Paludisphaera rhizosphaerae: one gene and its partner. The protein of the gene in region 2 binds, or shares a complex with, the protein of the main gene of each other region. Links are inferred from orthologs where the notes say so. Each region holds a gene or a part of one and is shown on either strand. Other genes may lie near its edges. The genes, in order: rplC and rpmE.

Region 1 (7,954 bases), on a different replicon or contig from region 2:
TCCATGATCTCGACCACGTCGCCCACGTGGGACTCGTTGGTTTCGTCGTGGGTGTGGCAGACGGTCCGCCGCTTCATCAGCTTGCCGTACTTGTCGTGGGGCACAAGCCGCTCGACGACGACCCGGCGGGTCTTGTTCATCTTGTCGGACATCACCACGCCGACCTCCGTCTTGCGGGGGCGGCGGGCCGGCGCTGGTTTGGCGTTGGCGGGGCTGGGCTGGCTCATCGTGCGTGCTTCGGTCCTGGGTTTGGGCGGGGGACGGCCCCGCAAGGTCAGGAGGCGGCCCCGGCGGTCTTCACGCGATCGATCTCGCGCTGGCGGAGGATCGTCTTGATCCGCGCGATTTCGCGCTTCGCCTTGACGATCTCGCTGGGGGCCTCGAGCCGCTCCGTCTCACTCTGGAGACGAAGGCGGAACAGGTTCTTCTGGACGTCCTTGAGCTGCAATTCGAGCTGCTCGTCGGAATGTTCGCGGAGTTCGGAGGCCTTGCTCATGGTTCCTTCTCGCTTCCGGTCGTCGCGTCGCGGCGGACCGCCCGCCCCGAAGGGCGGGCTCGGCTCAGACGGTCGGCCGCCGGGTCACGAACCGGCAGGCGACGGGCATCTTGTGGGCCACCCGGTTGAACGCGGCTCGCGCGGCGTCCTCAGTCAGGCCCGAGATCTCGTACAGAATGGTCCCCGGCTTGACGACCGCGGCCCAGAACTCGACCTCGCCCTTGCCCTTGCCCATTCGGGTCTCGGCCGGAATCGCGGTCACGCTCTTGTGGGGGAAGATCCGGATGAACAGCTTCCCGCCACCCTTGACGGCCTGGCTGGCGACCACGCGGCCCGCCTCGATCGTCTGGGCGCTGATCCGCCCCGGCTCGAGGGTCTGCAGTCCGTACTCGCCGAACGACACGTAGTTGCCCCGCGTCGCATTACCTTTTACGCGGCCTTTTTGGCTTTTTCGATACTTGACCCGCTTGGGCATCAGCGCCATCGACGGCCTCCGTCTTCAAATAGTCGCCCTGGTTGACCCACACCTTGACGCCGATGTGCCCCTGGGCTGTCTTCGCCTCGGCGAATCCGTAGTCGATCTTCGCCCGCAGCGTCGACAGAGGTACCGACCCCTGCGCCGCCGCCTCGGTCCGCGACATCTCGGCCCCGCCGAGCCGCCCGGACAGCTGAATCTTGACTCCCTTGGCCCCCCCGTCCATCGTCTGCTCGAGGGCCCGCTTCATCGTCCGCCGGAAGCTCGACCGCTTCTGCAGCTGTTCGGCGATGTCCTCGCTGATCAGCTGGGCGTCGATCTCAGGACGGCCGACTTCGACGATCTTGATCTCGATCCGGCGGCCGGTGAGGTTCTGCAGCTCCTCCTGGAGCTTCTCGACCTCGGCCCCCTTGCGGCCGATCACGACGCCGGGACGGGCCGTCGACAGCAGCACCGTGACCGCGTCCCGCGTTCGCTCGATCTCGATCTTGGGGATGCCGGCGAAGCCGTACTTGTTCTTGATGAACTTCCGGATCTTGAAGTCCTCGACCAGCAGGTCGCTGAACTCGTGCTTGGAGGCGTACCAGCGGCTCCGCCAGTCCTCCATCACGCCCACCCGGAACCCGGTCGGTCGCACCTTCTGGCCCATCGCTCAGCGTCCCCCGCCTTGTTGGATTCGCATCTCGTTTCCTCGCGTCTCGTCGTCCTCGGCGGGAATCGCCCGGCCGGGGCCTCGCGGTCGGCTCACTCCTCGTCGAACTTCGAGTAGTCCTCGAGCCCCACGATGATATGGCTGCTGCGGCGGCGGATCAGGTAGGCCATGCCCCGAGCCCGCGGCATCAGCCGCTTGAACATCGGGCCCCCCTCGCCCCGGGCGTCCACGACCACCAGGTCGCCCACCCGCTTCACCCCCCGGTCCTCGGCGTTGGCCATGGCGCTCTTCAGCACCTTCTCGACCAGCCGGGCGCCGCGGTGGGGCATGTACTTCAAAACGTCCAGCGCATCGTCGGCGTACTTCCCGCGGATCAGGTCCAACAGCGGCATGACCTTCCGCACCGAGATGCGAGCGAAACGGTGGCTGGCCGTGTATTCGGCGACTGTGCTGCTCATACCGGGGTCTCGCTTTCAGTCCGACGGGGCGGGGCCGGCCCCGCCGTCCTCGACCTTTCTCGTCTTCGATCCAATGTTTCAGGAGGCCGGGAAAGGCCGCCTCGTATTACTTGCGGGCGCCCTTGGCGGCCTTGCCGCCGTGGCTGCGGAAGGTCCGCGTCGGGGCGAACTCGCCGAGCTTGTGGCCCACCATGTCCTCGGTCACGTAGAGCTTCACGAACGTCTTGCCGTTGTGAATCGCGAAGTTCTTGCCGATGAACTCAGGCACGATGGTGCAGGACCGCGCCCACGTCTTGATCGGCTCGCGGCTCCCCGAGGCGTCGGACTTGGCAGCCTTCTCAAGCAGCCGCTCAACGACGTACGGCCCCTTCTTCAGCGAACGTCCCATGTCTGCGTCTTCCCTTTGATTGCGATGTCGGTCGGCCAGGAGGCGGTCGGGTGAGGGCCCCGCCGCCTCGGGCGGGGCTCGCGGTCAGATCTTCAACTGGCCGTAGCGGACGCTGGTGCGACGGCGGATGATCATCTTGTTCGACTGCTTGCGACGACGACGGGTCTTCCCGCCCTTCGCCAGCACGCCCGTCGGCGACTGCGGCGTGTGGCCCTTCGACCGACCTTCGCCGCCGCCCATCGGATGGTCGACCGGGTTCATCGCCATGCCGCGGACGTGCGGCCGTCGGCCCAGCCAGCGCTTCCGGCCGGCCTTGCCCAGGCGGATGTTCATGTGGTCGGCGTTCCCGACCACGCCGATCGTCGCCCGGCAGGTCGACGGGATTCGGCGAACCTCGCCCGAGGGCAGCGTGATCTGGGCCCAGTCGCCTTCGCGGGCGGTGAGCGTCGCCGAGACGCCGGCCGACCGGCAGAGCTTGGCCCCGCCGCCGGGCTGCATCTCGAGGTTGTGGATCGACATGCCGGTCGGGATCTTCGACAGCGGCAGGCAGTTCCCCAGCTTGGGCTCGGCGTCGGGGCCCGAGGCGACGGCCATGCCGGCCTTCAAACCTTCGGGGGCCACGATGTACCGCTTCTGGCCGTCCGGGTAGACGATCAGCGCGATCCGGGCCGAGCGGTTGGGGTCGTATTCAATGTGGGTCACCTGGGCGACCTGGCCGTCGCGGTCGTTGCGCCGGAAGTCGATGATCCGGTACATCCGCTTGTGGCCGCCGCCGCGGTGGCGGGCCGTGATGAAGCCCTGGTTGTTCCGGCCGCCGGTCTTCTTCAGCGGTTCGGTCAGCGACTTCTCAGGCTTCTTGTTCTTGTCGGTCAGTTCCGAGAAGTCGGAGACCGACGCGTTGCGGCGGCCCGGACTGGTCGGCTTGTAGTAGCGGATGCCCATCGCTTATTCCTCTCGAGGGGACTGGCCTGCGGCCGGCGCCCCTCGCTCGTCTTCGCGGCGTCGGTGGTCCCGGGGGGCGGGCGACCGGGCCCGCCGCGTCCCATCCTTCAGCTGATCAATAGAAGTCGATCCGGTAGTCGTCGTGGAGGGCGACGATCGCCTTCTTCCAGCTCCGGGTGCGGCCCTGCTGGAGGCGGACCCGCCGCAGCTTGCCCTTGCGGTTCTGGGTCCGGACGTCCTTCACCTTGACGTTGAACAGGGCCTCGACGGCCTCCTTGATCTCCGTCTTGCCGGCGAGCTGGTTGACCTCGAAGGTGTAGGCGTTGTGCCGTTCCGAGAGGTGCGTCGCCTTCTCAGTGATCAGAGGCCGGACGACCACCTGGTGGGGGTCGAGGGCGGGGCCTTTACGGGTGTAGGCCGGAGCCCGGCGGAGCGTAACCATGGAATCAGGCCTCCACGGCGCGACGCGCCGGCTGGGACTTCACGCGTTCGATCAGGGCCGCCAGCGCCTCACGGGTGAGGATCAGGTAGCGCTGCTTGAGCACGTCGTAGGTGTTGAACTCGGCGACCGGCGCCACCTGCACGCCCTCGATGTTCCGGGCGCTGCGGTAGAGCGTCGGGTCGGCGGCGGGGAGGCCCAGCAGGATCGAACGGCCTTCCAGGGTCCGCCGCGAGGCGACGGCCTTGGTCTCGCCGACGGCCTCGGCCGCTTCGGCCTCGGTCAGGTCGGGCCGACGGATGGCCTTGAGGGCCTTGGCGACCACCTGGGTCTTGGGGGCGTCCAGCTTCAGGCCGTCGATCACCAGCGCCTGGCCGTCCTGGAACTTGGAGAGCAGGGCCATCCGGACGGCGGCCCGCACGGCCCGCTTGGGGATGCTGTAGCGGTAGTCGCGGTTGCGGCGGGCGAAGGCGACGCCGCCGCCCTTCCGCTTGTTGGTCCGCTTGGCGCCGGCGCGGGCGTTGCCGGTCCCCTTCTGGCGGAACAGCTTCTTGCCCGACCCGGCGACGTCGGCCCGGCCCCGCGTGTTGACGGTGCCGACCCGGCGGGCGGCCAGGTGCATCAGGACGACGTCGTGAAGGAGCTGCTTGTTGACCTCGCCGCCGAACGCGGCGGGGTCGACCTGCTCGTCGCCCACTTTGGCGCCGTCGACGTTGTAAACGGGAATCGTCAGCATGGCGGTCGCTTCCAATTTCGGAGGGTCCGGTCCGCGAACCCGGCTCAGGCCTTGTTGGTCTGACGGACGGTCAGGTAGCCGCCGTTGGGGCCGGGAACGGCGCCGCGGAGCAGCAACAGGTTGTTGGCCGGGTCGATCCGGACCACTTCGAGGTTCCGCACGGTCACCTGGGCGTTCCCGAACTGACCCGGCTTGCGGATGCCCTTACGGGTCCGCGACGGGTCGGCGCTGGGGCCGGAGGAGCCGGGATGGCGGTGCATCCGCTTAACGCCGTGGGTCGCCCGCAGGCCGCGGAACCCGTGCCGCTTGATGACGCCGCTGAAACCGCGACCCTTGCTGGTCCCGGTGACGTCGACGTTCTTGATCTCGTTGAACACCTCGACGGTCAGCTTGAGGCCCGGCTGCACGTCGACGGCCGACTCCTGGCGGATCTCGCGGATGTACCGCTTGGGCTCGGCGTCGACCTTCTTGGCGTGGCCCCGCTCCGCCTGGGTGGCGTTCTTCCGCTTCTTGTCGTCGAAGCCGAGCTGAACCGCGTGGTAGCCGTCGACCTCGTCGGTGCGGACCTGAAGCACGGTGCAGGGGCCGCACTCAAGAACCGTGATCGGGACGGCGGTGCCGTCCTCCTGGAAGATCTGGGTCATGCCGATCTTCCGTCCCAGCAGTCCCACTCGCATCGTCGAACTCCGTGTGCAACCGGTGGCGGCGCTACCGCCGGCCGATGCCGGGGCCCGAAGCAAGTGCTTCCGAGACGCCGGCGGGCCTCGCGGCGAGGCGTGTTCCAATTCAACCTGGGGTGGGGAGGCGGGCTTCGGCGGGAGGGTCGCAGCCAGGCTTATCGGCGATCCCTAATCCGGCGTCGGGGCTGTCTCTCGGCCGAGGGCCGATTGAGGCGTCCGACGCGTCCGGACGTGCACGTACCAGTCGTACGCGGTCCGGGAAGCCATGAACCCGAAGCGACGACTTTACCAGCCGCCGCCCGGAATTTGCAAGCGTTTCTTTCTTTTATACCGCTCGCTCGGCCCGGGCGCTCAGGCGCCGGCCGGCGAGGCCTTGATCTTGATGTCCACGCCCGCGGGCAGGCTCAGCTTGTTCAAGGCGTCAATGGTCTTGTTCGTCGGCTGAACGATGTCGATCAGTCGCTTGTGGGTCCGGATCTCAAACTGCTCCCGCGACTTCTTGTCGATGTGCGGGCTGCGGAGCACGGTGTACCGCTCGATCCGCGTCGGGAGGGGGATCGGTCCGTGCACGATGGCTTCGGTCCGCTTCGCCGTGTCGACGATGTCTTTGGCAGACTGGTCCAGGATGGTGTGATCGTATGCTTCCATCCGGATCCGAATGCGTTCGTTGCTGATGCCCGCCACCGCAATCACGTCCTTCCCGAAACCCGGCCGACCCGGGGCGAGTCCGTCTCGCCCAAATCGCACGTCACGCAGGAAAGTAAGAGTGTATCGCGACCCCCCCAGGGCGTCAACGGCCGGCATCGCCCTTTTTTCATGGAATTTTCGCTGCGACCCTCACGCGGAGCTCTCCATCACGCTTGGCATCGTGATCGTTCCACTTGACGCGGCGGCGTCTTACGTTTCGAGCAGCCAGTGGGCTCGACGGCCCGCGGAATGGATCGAACACCAGGAGCCTCGCGATGTTCCGGCCCCGCTTGTCGCCCGTCTGGGTCCATCCGTCAGCCCCTCGCGCCGCCGCCAGGCCGGGCCGTCGGCCGCGGCTCGTGGCTCGGGCGGAGGCCCTGGAAGCCCGAGCGTTGTTGACCACCTACACCATGCCTCTGGTCAACAACACCCACCTCGACGCCTCGAAGCATCCCGTCTACGTCGGCGGATTCTCGACGGCGAGCGGGCTGACCCTGCAGCCGGGCGCGACGGCCGGGCAGTTGGTCTTCGGCCCGGCGGGGAACACGGATCTCGAGGTCGACAGCTATCCCGTCGGCGGGGGCGCCGGCCAGTTCAGCTCGATCGTCTTCGACTCTTCGCAGCCCATCGACGGCGGCCGGATCTACTTCTACGTGATGGGTACGAACCAGGCGGGGCCGACCTTCCCGTTCGGGCAGCAGCCTTCGTATTCTTCACAATACATGTTTGAGTACGTCGAGCTGACCGAGCCCGCGACCGGCGGCTTGCCGACCATCAACCTCTCGACGGTCGACGCCTTCAACTTCCCGCTCACGCTGACGCCTCATAACGCGGCTGGGGACTACCTCGGCCAGGTCGGCCAGCCCTTGCAGGGGGCGAGCGCTAACCGATCGGCGATCGCCAGGGCGTACACGGCCTTCATGACCGTGCCCGGGCGCGAGGCCTACAAGTCTCTCAAGGTGGACGCCTCGCAGCAGCTTTTGAACCCATACACATACCTGATGCAGACCTCCGGGACGAACCCGCTCCCGTCGAAGACCACGGACCCGCTGAACACGGTCTTCGACACGTCTCTGAATACGCTCTTCGCCTCGAGCGGCTGGAGCGTGACGGGCTCGGACGGGCACGTGTACGTCGCGAAGAAGGGGACGTATCAGTACGGGAGCTTGCGAAATCCCGTCTTCCCCTGGCGACTCGTCAAACTCGAGGGGCTGGAGTTCAAGGGGAACGGCGACAAGCTACACGTCTTCAACCCAGTGGGCGTGAACGTGGCGGTCGGGGCCAACGGCCAGGCCATCACAGCGAGCACGACGCTTCGCTCGACGCCCGCCTTCCTCCGAGGGAGGGCCCGGGGCGGGCTCCGAGGGGAGAACTCCGCGCAGTTGAACAAGATCACGCTCACGAACGCCCCGGCGGCGGGAACGCTGGAAGTGGGGATGTACGTCTTCGGTCAGTATTTCGACCAGAAGGACGGCAAGGCGACCAACTACATCACGGGGATTTCCCGCGACTGGTCGGGGAACACCGTGGTGACGCTGAAGCACGCTCTGCCGTGGGCCGTGACCAACGATCAGGTCGTTTTCTCGCCAATCCCCGACCTGTCGATCATGAAGGCGTCGAGCGGGGCGATGACCTTCGGCGCTTCGGGCTTCTTCGCCGACGCCGCGACTCAGGGCGTGACCGGAAGCGAGGCCACGGTCCTGCTGAACATCGAGAACCAGATCGACTCGGCCCTGAACCGAGGTGTGGCCGTCGTGCCGAGCGTCCAGGGCATGCCGGGCCCGTTGACTCCCTCGCAAACGGGCTACGCCAGCCAGTACTGGGGGACCGAGTCCAACTGGTATCCGGCGAGCCAGACGCAGAACGAGTTTGCCCTCTTCATGCACACCGCGACCATCAACAACTCCGCGATCTTCGTCCGCCCGACCAATCCGGCGTCGACGAAGACCGGCGCCCCGATGGGAATGGCCTACGGCTTCAGCTACGACGAGAACCCCGGCC
Region 2 (8,067 bases):
CGGTCGCCGACTTCTCCCGATTCGATCCTGAGAGCAAGACCTGGACGGCCCTGACCCCGATGCCCGAAGCCCGTTCGACGCACGACGCCGTCGTGATCGGCCGGACGGTCTACGTCGCCGGCGGCTGGCACATGAAGGGGGGGGATGAGGAGTCGACGTTCCTCAAGGACGCCCTCGCGTTCAACCTCGACAAGCCTGAAGACGGCTGGAAGTCGATCCCCCAGCCCTTCCAGCGCCGGGCGCTTTCAGTGGCTTCACACAACGGCAAGCTCTACGTCCTCGGCGGCCTGGTCGGCGGCGGCATGACCGTCGATCGCAACGTCGACATCTACGACCCGGCCACCGGCGCCTGGTCGCAGGGCCCCGCCCTCGGCGGCGGCGGCCGCACCGAAGGCTTCGGGACCTCGGCCTTCGAGGTCGCCGGCCGGATCTACTACAGCGGCGCTTCGGGCCGGATCTTCCGCCTGAACGACGCCGGCGACGCCTGGGAAGCCATCGGCGGTTGGGGCCTCCCCCGGCTGACGCACCGGCTCCTGCCGGGCCTGAACGACACGATCATCGCCGTGGGCGGCAATGCTCGCGGCCAGGCTCAAACGCCGAACATCGAAGCCGTCCACATCGACACGGCCAAGCCGACGGCGACCGCCTCGAACTGATCGCATTCAGGACGAGTTGAAACCACTCGACGCCCCGTCGCCCAACTTCGGTCGAGGCTGCGGGGCATCGGTGTTTCCCCTGCGTCCTTCAGAGATTTGAGCTGCTTTCACCGCCCTGACGGGAACCCAGATCCTCCCTTCTCCCCTGGTGGGAGAAGGGAGGATTGGCGGGGCTTGCTGGGGTGGTCCTCAGCTCTTCCGCGCGGCTCGAATCACCCGCGGATACTTCTGCAGGTCGCAGATCGTCGGAAGCACCTCGTAATCCGATCGCTCCCCGATCAGCCGCCGGACGGCCTCGTCCTGATCGAAGCCGATTTCCATCATCAGGCGACCGCCCGGCTTGAGGAGGGGGGCAGCCTGATCGACGAGGCGGGCGATGACGTCCAGGCCGTCGGCACCGCCGTCCAGGGCGAGCCTCGGCTCGAAGTCGCGGACGCCAGGGTCCAGCTCATCAACGACGGCTGATGGAATATACGGCGGGTTGGAGACGATCACGTCGAACGGCCCGCGATCGGCGACCGGGGCCAGCAGGTCGCCCTGGAGGAATTCGATGCGATCGGCCACCTCGTGCCGTTCGGCGTTGCGACGGGCCACTGCGAGAGCATCGGGCGAGACGTCGATCGCCACGAATCGAGCCCCCGCACAGTGCTTGGCGGAGGCTACGGCGACGCATCCCGAGCCGGTCCCGACATCGACCGCCGAGGGCGATTCCAGCCCCTTCACCGCCGCGAGGAACTCCATCACCAGGAACTCGGTCTCGGGCCTCGGGATGAGCACGGCCGGCGAGACGTCGAACCGAAGCGAGTAGAATTCCTTGCGACCCACGAGATAGGCGACGGGAGCCCCTTCGGCGCGACGACGCACCAGATCGCGATACTTGCCGCGGGCCGACTCGCCGACGATTTCCTCGTAGTGGGTGTAGAGCTGCACGCGCTCGTAGTCGAGGACGTGGGCGAGCATCACCTCGGCGTCGAGGCGGGGGCTATCCGATCCGCGCTTCTTGAGGAACTCGGCCGTCCAGGCAAGGAGCCGGCCGATGGTCCAATCGTCGTCGGAACGTCGAGGGGACTCGCCGGCCGTCGCGGGTTCTTGGGAATCGGGCCGCATGCCGCCCCTCTCTCCGTGGGGTTCGTTCCGATCAGAGGTCGCCCAGTTGCTCGCGGCGATCGTGCTCAACCAGCGCCTTCAGGAGGTCGAGCATGTCCCCCTGGATCACCTGGTCAAGATTGTAGAGCGTCAGGCCGATCCGGTGGTCGGTCACGCGGTTCTGCGGGAAATTGTAAGTGCGGATCCGCTGCGAGCGATCCCCAGAACCGATCAGCGTCCGCCGCGCCTGGTCGCGTTCCGACCGGGTCCGTTCCTGGAGCTGCTCGTAGATCCGCGAGCGCAGGACGCGGAACGCCTTGGCCTTGTTCTTGTGCTGGCTGCGCTCATCGCGGCAGTTGACGACGATCCCGGTCGGGAGGTGCGTCAGCCGGACGCCGCTCTCGACCTTGTTCTGGTGCTGACCGCCGGGACCGCCAGAGCACATCAGGTCGATGCGGACGTCCTCGGGCCGGATGTCGATCTCGACGTCCTCGGGCTCGGGGAGGACGGCGACGGTCGCGGCCGAGGTGTGGATGCGTCCCTGGGCCTCGGTCTGCGGCACGCGCTGGACGCGATGGCCGCCGCTCTCGAACTGGAGGAGCCGGAAGGCGCCCTCGCCGGCGACGCTGAAGGAGACCTCACGGAAGCCGCCCAGCTCAGTCGGCTCCATGTCGATCAGCTCGAACTTCCAGCCCATCGTCTCAGCGAACCGGCGATACATCTCGTAGAGGTCGCGGGCGAAGAGCGCAGCCTCGTCGCCGCCCGTGCCGGCGCGGATTTCCATGATGAGCGCGGCATGATCCGCGCCCGATTCTCGGTCGTAGAGGAGGTTGCGCAGGGCCTCCGCGTCGACCTCCCGGCGCTCGCGGAGGCCGGCGAGTTCACCCTCGGCGTACTCCTTCATCTCGGCGTCGCGCTCGGCGTCGAGGAGTGTCTCGGCCTCGTCGATCAGGCGGCCGAGTTCAAGGTAGCGCCCGTAAAGGGTGGCCACCTTGGCAATTTTCCCCCGCTCGCGCGAGAGCGCCGTGACGCGGACGGGATCGACGGCCACGGCCGGGTCGACGAGTTCCCGCTCGATCTCCTGGAAGCGACGGTAGTCGGCCTGGAGCTTCTCAAACACGCGAGGGACGACCCGATGGGGTTCTCGAAAGACCTATGTTCAGCAAGCCAGCGCTATGGAAGCGAAACGGCCCGGCGGGGACGAGAACGTCCCGCGGGCCGTTGCCTAAAATCGAGGCGAGTCGAAACTACGCCTTGGCGGGCTCGGCGGCCTTCTTGGCCTTGCCGTAGGTCCCCTGGAACTTCTTGTTGAACTTGTCGACTCGACCGGCCGCGTCGACGAACTTCACCGAGCCGGTGAAGAACGGGTGGCACTTCGAGCAGACTTCCACGACGATCTTGGGCTTGGTGCTGCGGGTCTGGAAGGTGTTGCCGCAGCCGCAGCTGACCGTGGAATCGACGTACTTGGGGTGGATGCCGTCTTTCATCGCCGTTCGTCTTTTCTCGTATGAGAGTTTGTTCCAAAAGGGCCGGGGACTATCCCCTTCCTTGCCTCTTGTGAACCGACTCTGAGTGGCGGCCGGCCCCAAGGAAGGAGTCCGGACCGAAGCAGACACTGTAACACAAACGATCGGCCGGCCCCAAGGTCAGTTGGAGACGCCGAGTCGCTGGCGGACGTCCTTTTCCACCTGCTCATAGGTGAACTGGTTGTCCACGTCTTCCATGGTGAACCTGGCGATCTCTTTACCGTCGGGTCCATAGAGGAATACGGCGGGGATGGCGCTGATGTTCAACTTGTCGAAGCCGACGCCGAACTCCTCCTTCAGGAGGACGTTGGTGAAAGTCGCCTTCTTTTCGCGGAGAAACTTCTCAGCGTCGGCGACCGCCTTGGAATCTTCGTAGTCGTCGAGCGACAGCGAGACGACGGCCAGCCCCTTGTCGCCGTACTTGTGGTACATCTCGACGAGGTGGGGGAAGTTCTGCTTGCAAGGGCCGCAAGTGGTGGCCCAGGCGTCGACGATCGTAAACTTCGCGTCCTTGGTGGAGGCGAGGTGCTTCTGGAAATCGGCCCACGTGAGTTGACGGAGCGTCACCGCGTCGGTCTTCGTATCGCCGGCGCGACCGAAGCACGCGAGCGAGGCGACCAGGCAGACCGAGAGCAGGGCGGATTTGCGGATCATGGCCACAGGTTCCTCGATCGGGTGAAGCGAAGCGAGCCGTCGGACCAAAAGGTCCGACGGCCCGAGAGTTTCAGTTGGTCGCCTTGAAGGCGTCCCGACTCACTTCTTGTAGCCGATGCCGCACCCCGGGGCCTTGGTCTCGGTGACTTCCGGGGTCTTGCCGGCGAGAAGGGCGTCAACGGCGTCCTTCACGTAGTGCTTGCTGACCTTCTCTTCCTTCGGGTTGTCATCGAAGGCGCCGATGTACTGGACGTTGCGATTCTTGTCCAGGACGAAGAAGGTCGGGGTGGTCTTGGCGCCGTAGGCCTTGCCGATGGCCTGGGTCTCGTCGTGGCCGTACAGGTAGTTGATCTTGGCGTCGTTCTTGTCGGCGATCCGCTTGGCGACGGCCGGGAGCTTGTCGCCTTCCTGGTCGGCGACGCAAACGCCGACGACGGTGACGCCCTTGTCCTTGTAGGCGGTGGTGAACTCGTTGAGGCGGTCCTCAACGCCCAGAACGGCCGGGCAGTGGTTGGCGAGGAAGACGAGGACGACGACGTCGTCCTTCAGGTCCGAAAGGGTCAGGCTGGCCTGCTCGCCGGTCGCCGAAACGGCCGGGATGCCCGAGAAGACCGGAGCCTTGTCGCCGATCTTCACCTTGTCGTTGGCGAACGCCGGGGTCGCCAGGGCTGCGACGACCAAGCCGAGAAGAACTTTCCGCATCGAGGCTGACTCCGTCTGGGGTGTGAGGTCTGGGCCGGGCGTCCTCCGCGCGACTCCCGCCCACATGACGAACCACCGATCGGTCGAGGCGAGAGCCGCCGGACGACGACGAACCCTCGGAACGCTCAGCTTTCTGAAGAAAGCGTTATAGCTGGTCTACACGGCTTGCCGTTTTCGAGAGCTCCGTCCGCTTCGACCCTCTGCGGATGTCCGGACGCCCTCGGGATGCTTCGATCGACCGATTATAAGACCGTGATAGGGCCAGTCAACAACTCAGCCGCACCGGCGCAGGGTCGACCCAAGCCTGCCGCCTCGCATCATTCGCTTCACCGAGGCCGCTCTCAGTGGCGCCGGGCGCTCCAGGAGAGGGAGTTCGCGATCGAGTGCCGGACTGCGGGGTGGAACAGGACGGGATACGATTCGGAGCCGGTCCGGAGATAGACGACCCTCCCCTTGCCGACGGTCCAGGTCAGGCCGCTGCGGACGGTCTCCCCGCGCTCCCAGGTCGACACGAAGACGACGGTTTCAGGCTCGGGAACTGCGAACGGCTCAGAGAACATGTCAGTCTTGGGAATGGTGAAGGGAACGATTCCCGCGGCGATGGGATGGTCGGGAGCCCTCACCGCGACGAACTCCGGCCGGCCGTCCTCGCGCCAGCTGGCAGGCTCGCAGGGGGTCCCCGACATCAAAAGTCGGAACGGCTTGCTGCCGCAAGAGGCGTAGAGCGCCACAAGGCCGAGCCGACCGTCGCGGACGCGGGCGGCGACCGCCTCGGCGCGATCGTCGGGAAGTTCGTCGTGACGGGCCCGACCCCACCAGAGGAGGACGTCGGTGTCGTCGAGGGCCTGATCGGCGAGCCCCGCTTGAGGCTCGTCGAGCCGCGCCCGGGTGATTCGAAAATCGGAATGACGAGCCAGTCCCTCCGCCAGAGCCGCGTCGACCCCCTTGGGATAGACGGACGCCGACGACTCGCCCTCGCACCAGATCCGCACGCGGACAGGCTTGGACGTCTGAGCGTAAACAGAAGCCGACGCGGATACGCAGGCGATCAGACAAAAGGCCGACGCGAAATCACGCACGAACAATCGGCGGGCAAGAATCACCGAGATCCTCCTGGAGGGGGTCCAGGTTTCGGGCGGGGGCGATGGCGGGAAATCAAACCTAGGTGGGATGAGAGCGCGTCCGCACCGGGATCGCCGCTTTCACACGTCCGATGATAAACGTCGAGAGACGTGCATTCAACCGAATTCCAACGGGATTCGTGCAAGAACGCACGAACGGCCGGGCTCGCCTGCGATTCGCGGCGGAGCCCGGCCGTGGTGGTTCTCATCTCAGGTTTCGGCGATCGAGGTCAACGGCCGTTGAAGCGGACGTCCTCGATCATGTCCTCCTGAGCGTGCTCGATGAAGTGCCAGGAGCATTCGTCGGCAACGACCTTGAGGAACTTGCTCTTGAAGGTCGGCTCGCCCACGCCGGAATCCATCGGGATCGGCCCGCGCTTGGGGAACTCGGACTCCTGGTAGTCGTCGTAGATCGACTCCGACTCCTTCTCCTGGTCGGTCAGCGGCTTCCCCTTGCTGTTGGTGGGGTACTTCAGCTCGAACGCCTGGATATGGACCTTGGCCTTCCCCTGGAGGACGTTGAGGTCGCCCGGGTGCCGGGTCTCGAAGTTCTCCACTTCCAGAACGACCACCACGTCCGCCTCGAAGTCGCGGGCGGCCTGGACTGGGTCGGACCACTTGGGATGGGCTTCGATCCAGTCGCCGGCCTTCTCGCTTTCGACCATCGTGATCTTCTTGTTCTTCTTCAGATCACTGATGAACTGCCGGGAGAGGTCGCGTTCGAGGCCCGGGAATCGGCTCAACGTCCCCGCATCCGCGGCGGTCAGGACGACGACCTTCTTCCCCTTCAGCGAAGGCCCGGGCGCGGGGATCGTCGGCTCATAGGGCTGGAGGAAGTACATCAGGGTCCGCGGGTCGCAGCCCGCGAGGGTCAGCAGCAGGGCGAAGGCCACCGCGTGGGCGGAGAGACGTCGCATCCTCGTCATCGTACGGGGGGTCATTGGCCGCCCCCTCCTTCCTTGGTTCGGGCGTGGGCCGGGTCGGGCCTGAAACCGGCGCCGCGCCGGCGGGGGCCATGTCGGCCGGGCCGTCAAGAAATCGCATCAACCAGAATGCGGAACCCACCAGGACCAGCAGGAACAGCAGGCCCACCAGCGGCGTCCCCGGCGAGCGAAAGCCGATCGGCAGTCGCGTCCAGACGCCCAGCATCAACCAGACGACCAAAGGCCCGGCCAGCACGCCCAGCAGAGCCCCCGCGGGGTTGGCCCGCCAGGCTCGAACCAGTCGCCCCCGCGTCGTCTCGGCCACGGCGGTCGTCGCCCCGCAGAAGGGGCAGAACCGTCCCGTCGAGGCCAGATACGAACACGGAGCCAGCCCAAGCCGCTCGTGCGAGCCGTAACCGCGAGGGTCGGGCTTCAGGCTTCGGCCGATCGCCAGCATGACCATCAGTCCGACCGCCAGGGCCGCGAAGGACCACCGGACCGGCTGCGAAAGGGGTCGACTCGGCGGGTGTTGATTCATCGCAGGAGACCGGGGCGCTCATCGAGACGCCGACCGTCGGACTTGAATCGTCCGGAAATGCCTCGGCAACCTACTCGCTTGGGCGATTTACGGCAACCCCGGATCAGAGTTTCTCGACCCACGCCTCGGCCTCGTCCATGGCCGCGTTCATGCGACGTTCGATCTCGGCCCGGCCGGCTTCGAGCGCCTCGCGGTCGGCGTCGGGGGGGATGAAGACCGGCGCGGGGGTGACGGCCGCCGCCTTGCTCCATGGCTTGGGGACGCAGAAACGGTCCCAGCTCTTGGCCCGCCACGAGTCCTTGAACGCCATTCCCGCGCCGACGACCGGCAGACCCGTCCGGCTGGCGAGATACGCGATCCCCTGATGGACGTGCCGACGGGGGCCTCGGGGACCGTCGGGCGTCACGCAGAGGTTCCCCTCGGTGATGGTCTCGGTCATCTCGCGGAGTGCGCGGGCGCCGCCGCGGGTCGTCGAGCCCCGGACGACGCCGAATCCCAGCCGCTTCACAACCTGGGTGATCATCTCACCGTCGCGGTGGTCGCTGATGAGGATGTTCATCGACGGCCAGTTCCAGTAATAGGCCGGGAAGAGCATCACCTCGTGGAAAAACGCGTAGATGTAGCGCTTCCCCTCGCGGCGGGCGACCTCAGGGTCGACGGCCGGATCCTCGTAGCGGAAGTGGAAGTCCCACGTCTTCCCCAGCCCGCGAATCAGGTGCGAACCGACATGGCCGATCGTCTGGATCAGCAGCGGATGCTGGATCTTCATGGAACTTCCTTCCCTGGAAGTGGAGGCCCCCGAGCGCGCGGGGGAGCCTACGCGAATCGCCTGAAAAACGCCAGACCAGCCGCTGGCTCAGG

The links.
Region 1: rpmE (region 2) and rplC share a complex: the UniProt entries of both Bacillus subtilis proteins name them as parts of the 50S ribosomal subunit. The link is inferred for Paludisphaera rhizosphaerae from one-to-one orthologs.

Annotation. Positions count from the first base shown.
Region 1 is NZ_JAALCR010000008.1:229,081-237,034, forward strand. Bases 3,448-6,334 are described here. They hold rplC (50S ribosomal protein L3), read right to left. Parts: upstream 5,264-6,334; coding sequence 4,631-5,263; downstream 3,448-4,630. Other genes in these bases: rplW (50S ribosomal protein L23), read right to left, coding at 3,527-3,853; rplD (50S ribosomal protein L4), read right to left, coding at 3,858-4,586; rpsJ (30S ribosomal protein S10), read right to left, coding at 5,618-5,950; G5C50_RS12760 (glycoside hydrolase 64/thaumatin family protein), read left to right, coding at 6,229-6,334. In the rest of the region: rpsQ (30S ribosomal protein S17), read right to left, coding at 1-227; rpmC (50S ribosomal protein L29), read right to left, coding at 275-496; rplP (50S ribosomal protein L16), read right to left, coding at 561-980; rpsC (30S ribosomal protein S3), read right to left, coding at 919-1,620; rplV (50S ribosomal protein L22), read right to left, coding at 1,716-2,081; rpsS (30S ribosomal protein S19), read right to left, coding at 2,188-2,469; rplB (50S ribosomal protein L2), read right to left, coding at 2,554-3,411; more of G5C50_RS12760, read left to right, coding at 6,335-7,954. UniProt on the Bacillus subtilis protein: One of the primary rRNA binding proteins, it binds directly near the 3'-end of the 23S rRNA, where it nucleates assembly of the 50S subunit.
Region 2 is NZ_JAALCR010000001.1:86,212-94,278, reverse strand. The notes cover bases 1,610-4,609. They hold rpmE (50S ribosomal protein L31), read right to left. Parts: upstream 3,230-4,609; coding sequence 2,990-3,229; downstream 1,610-2,989. Other genes in these bases: G5C50_RS00455 (redoxin family protein), read right to left, coding at 4,022-4,609; G5C50_RS00460 (TlpA family protein disulfide reductase), read right to left, coding at 3,389-3,922; prfA (peptide chain release factor 1), read right to left, coding at 1,795-2,862; prmC (peptide chain release factor N(5)-glutamine methyltransferase), read right to left, coding at 1,610-1,763. In the rest of the region: G5C50_RS00480 (galactose oxidase), read left to right, coding at 1-656; more of prmC, read right to left, coding at 846-1,609; more of G5C50_RS00455, read right to left, coding at 4,610-4,624; G5C50_RS00450 (ThuA domain-containing protein), read right to left, coding at 4,966-5,727; G5C50_RS00445 (hypothetical protein), read right to left, coding at 5,976-6,662; G5C50_RS32480 (DUF2752 domain-containing protein), read right to left, coding at 6,565-7,206; G5C50_RS00435 (lysophospholipid acyltransferase family protein), read right to left, coding at 7,310-7,975; G5C50_RS00430 (ABC transporter permease), read right to left, coding at 8,063-8,067. UniProt on the Bacillus subtilis protein: Binds the 23S rRNA. While neither of the L31 paralogs is essential, this protein seems to function as the main L31 protein.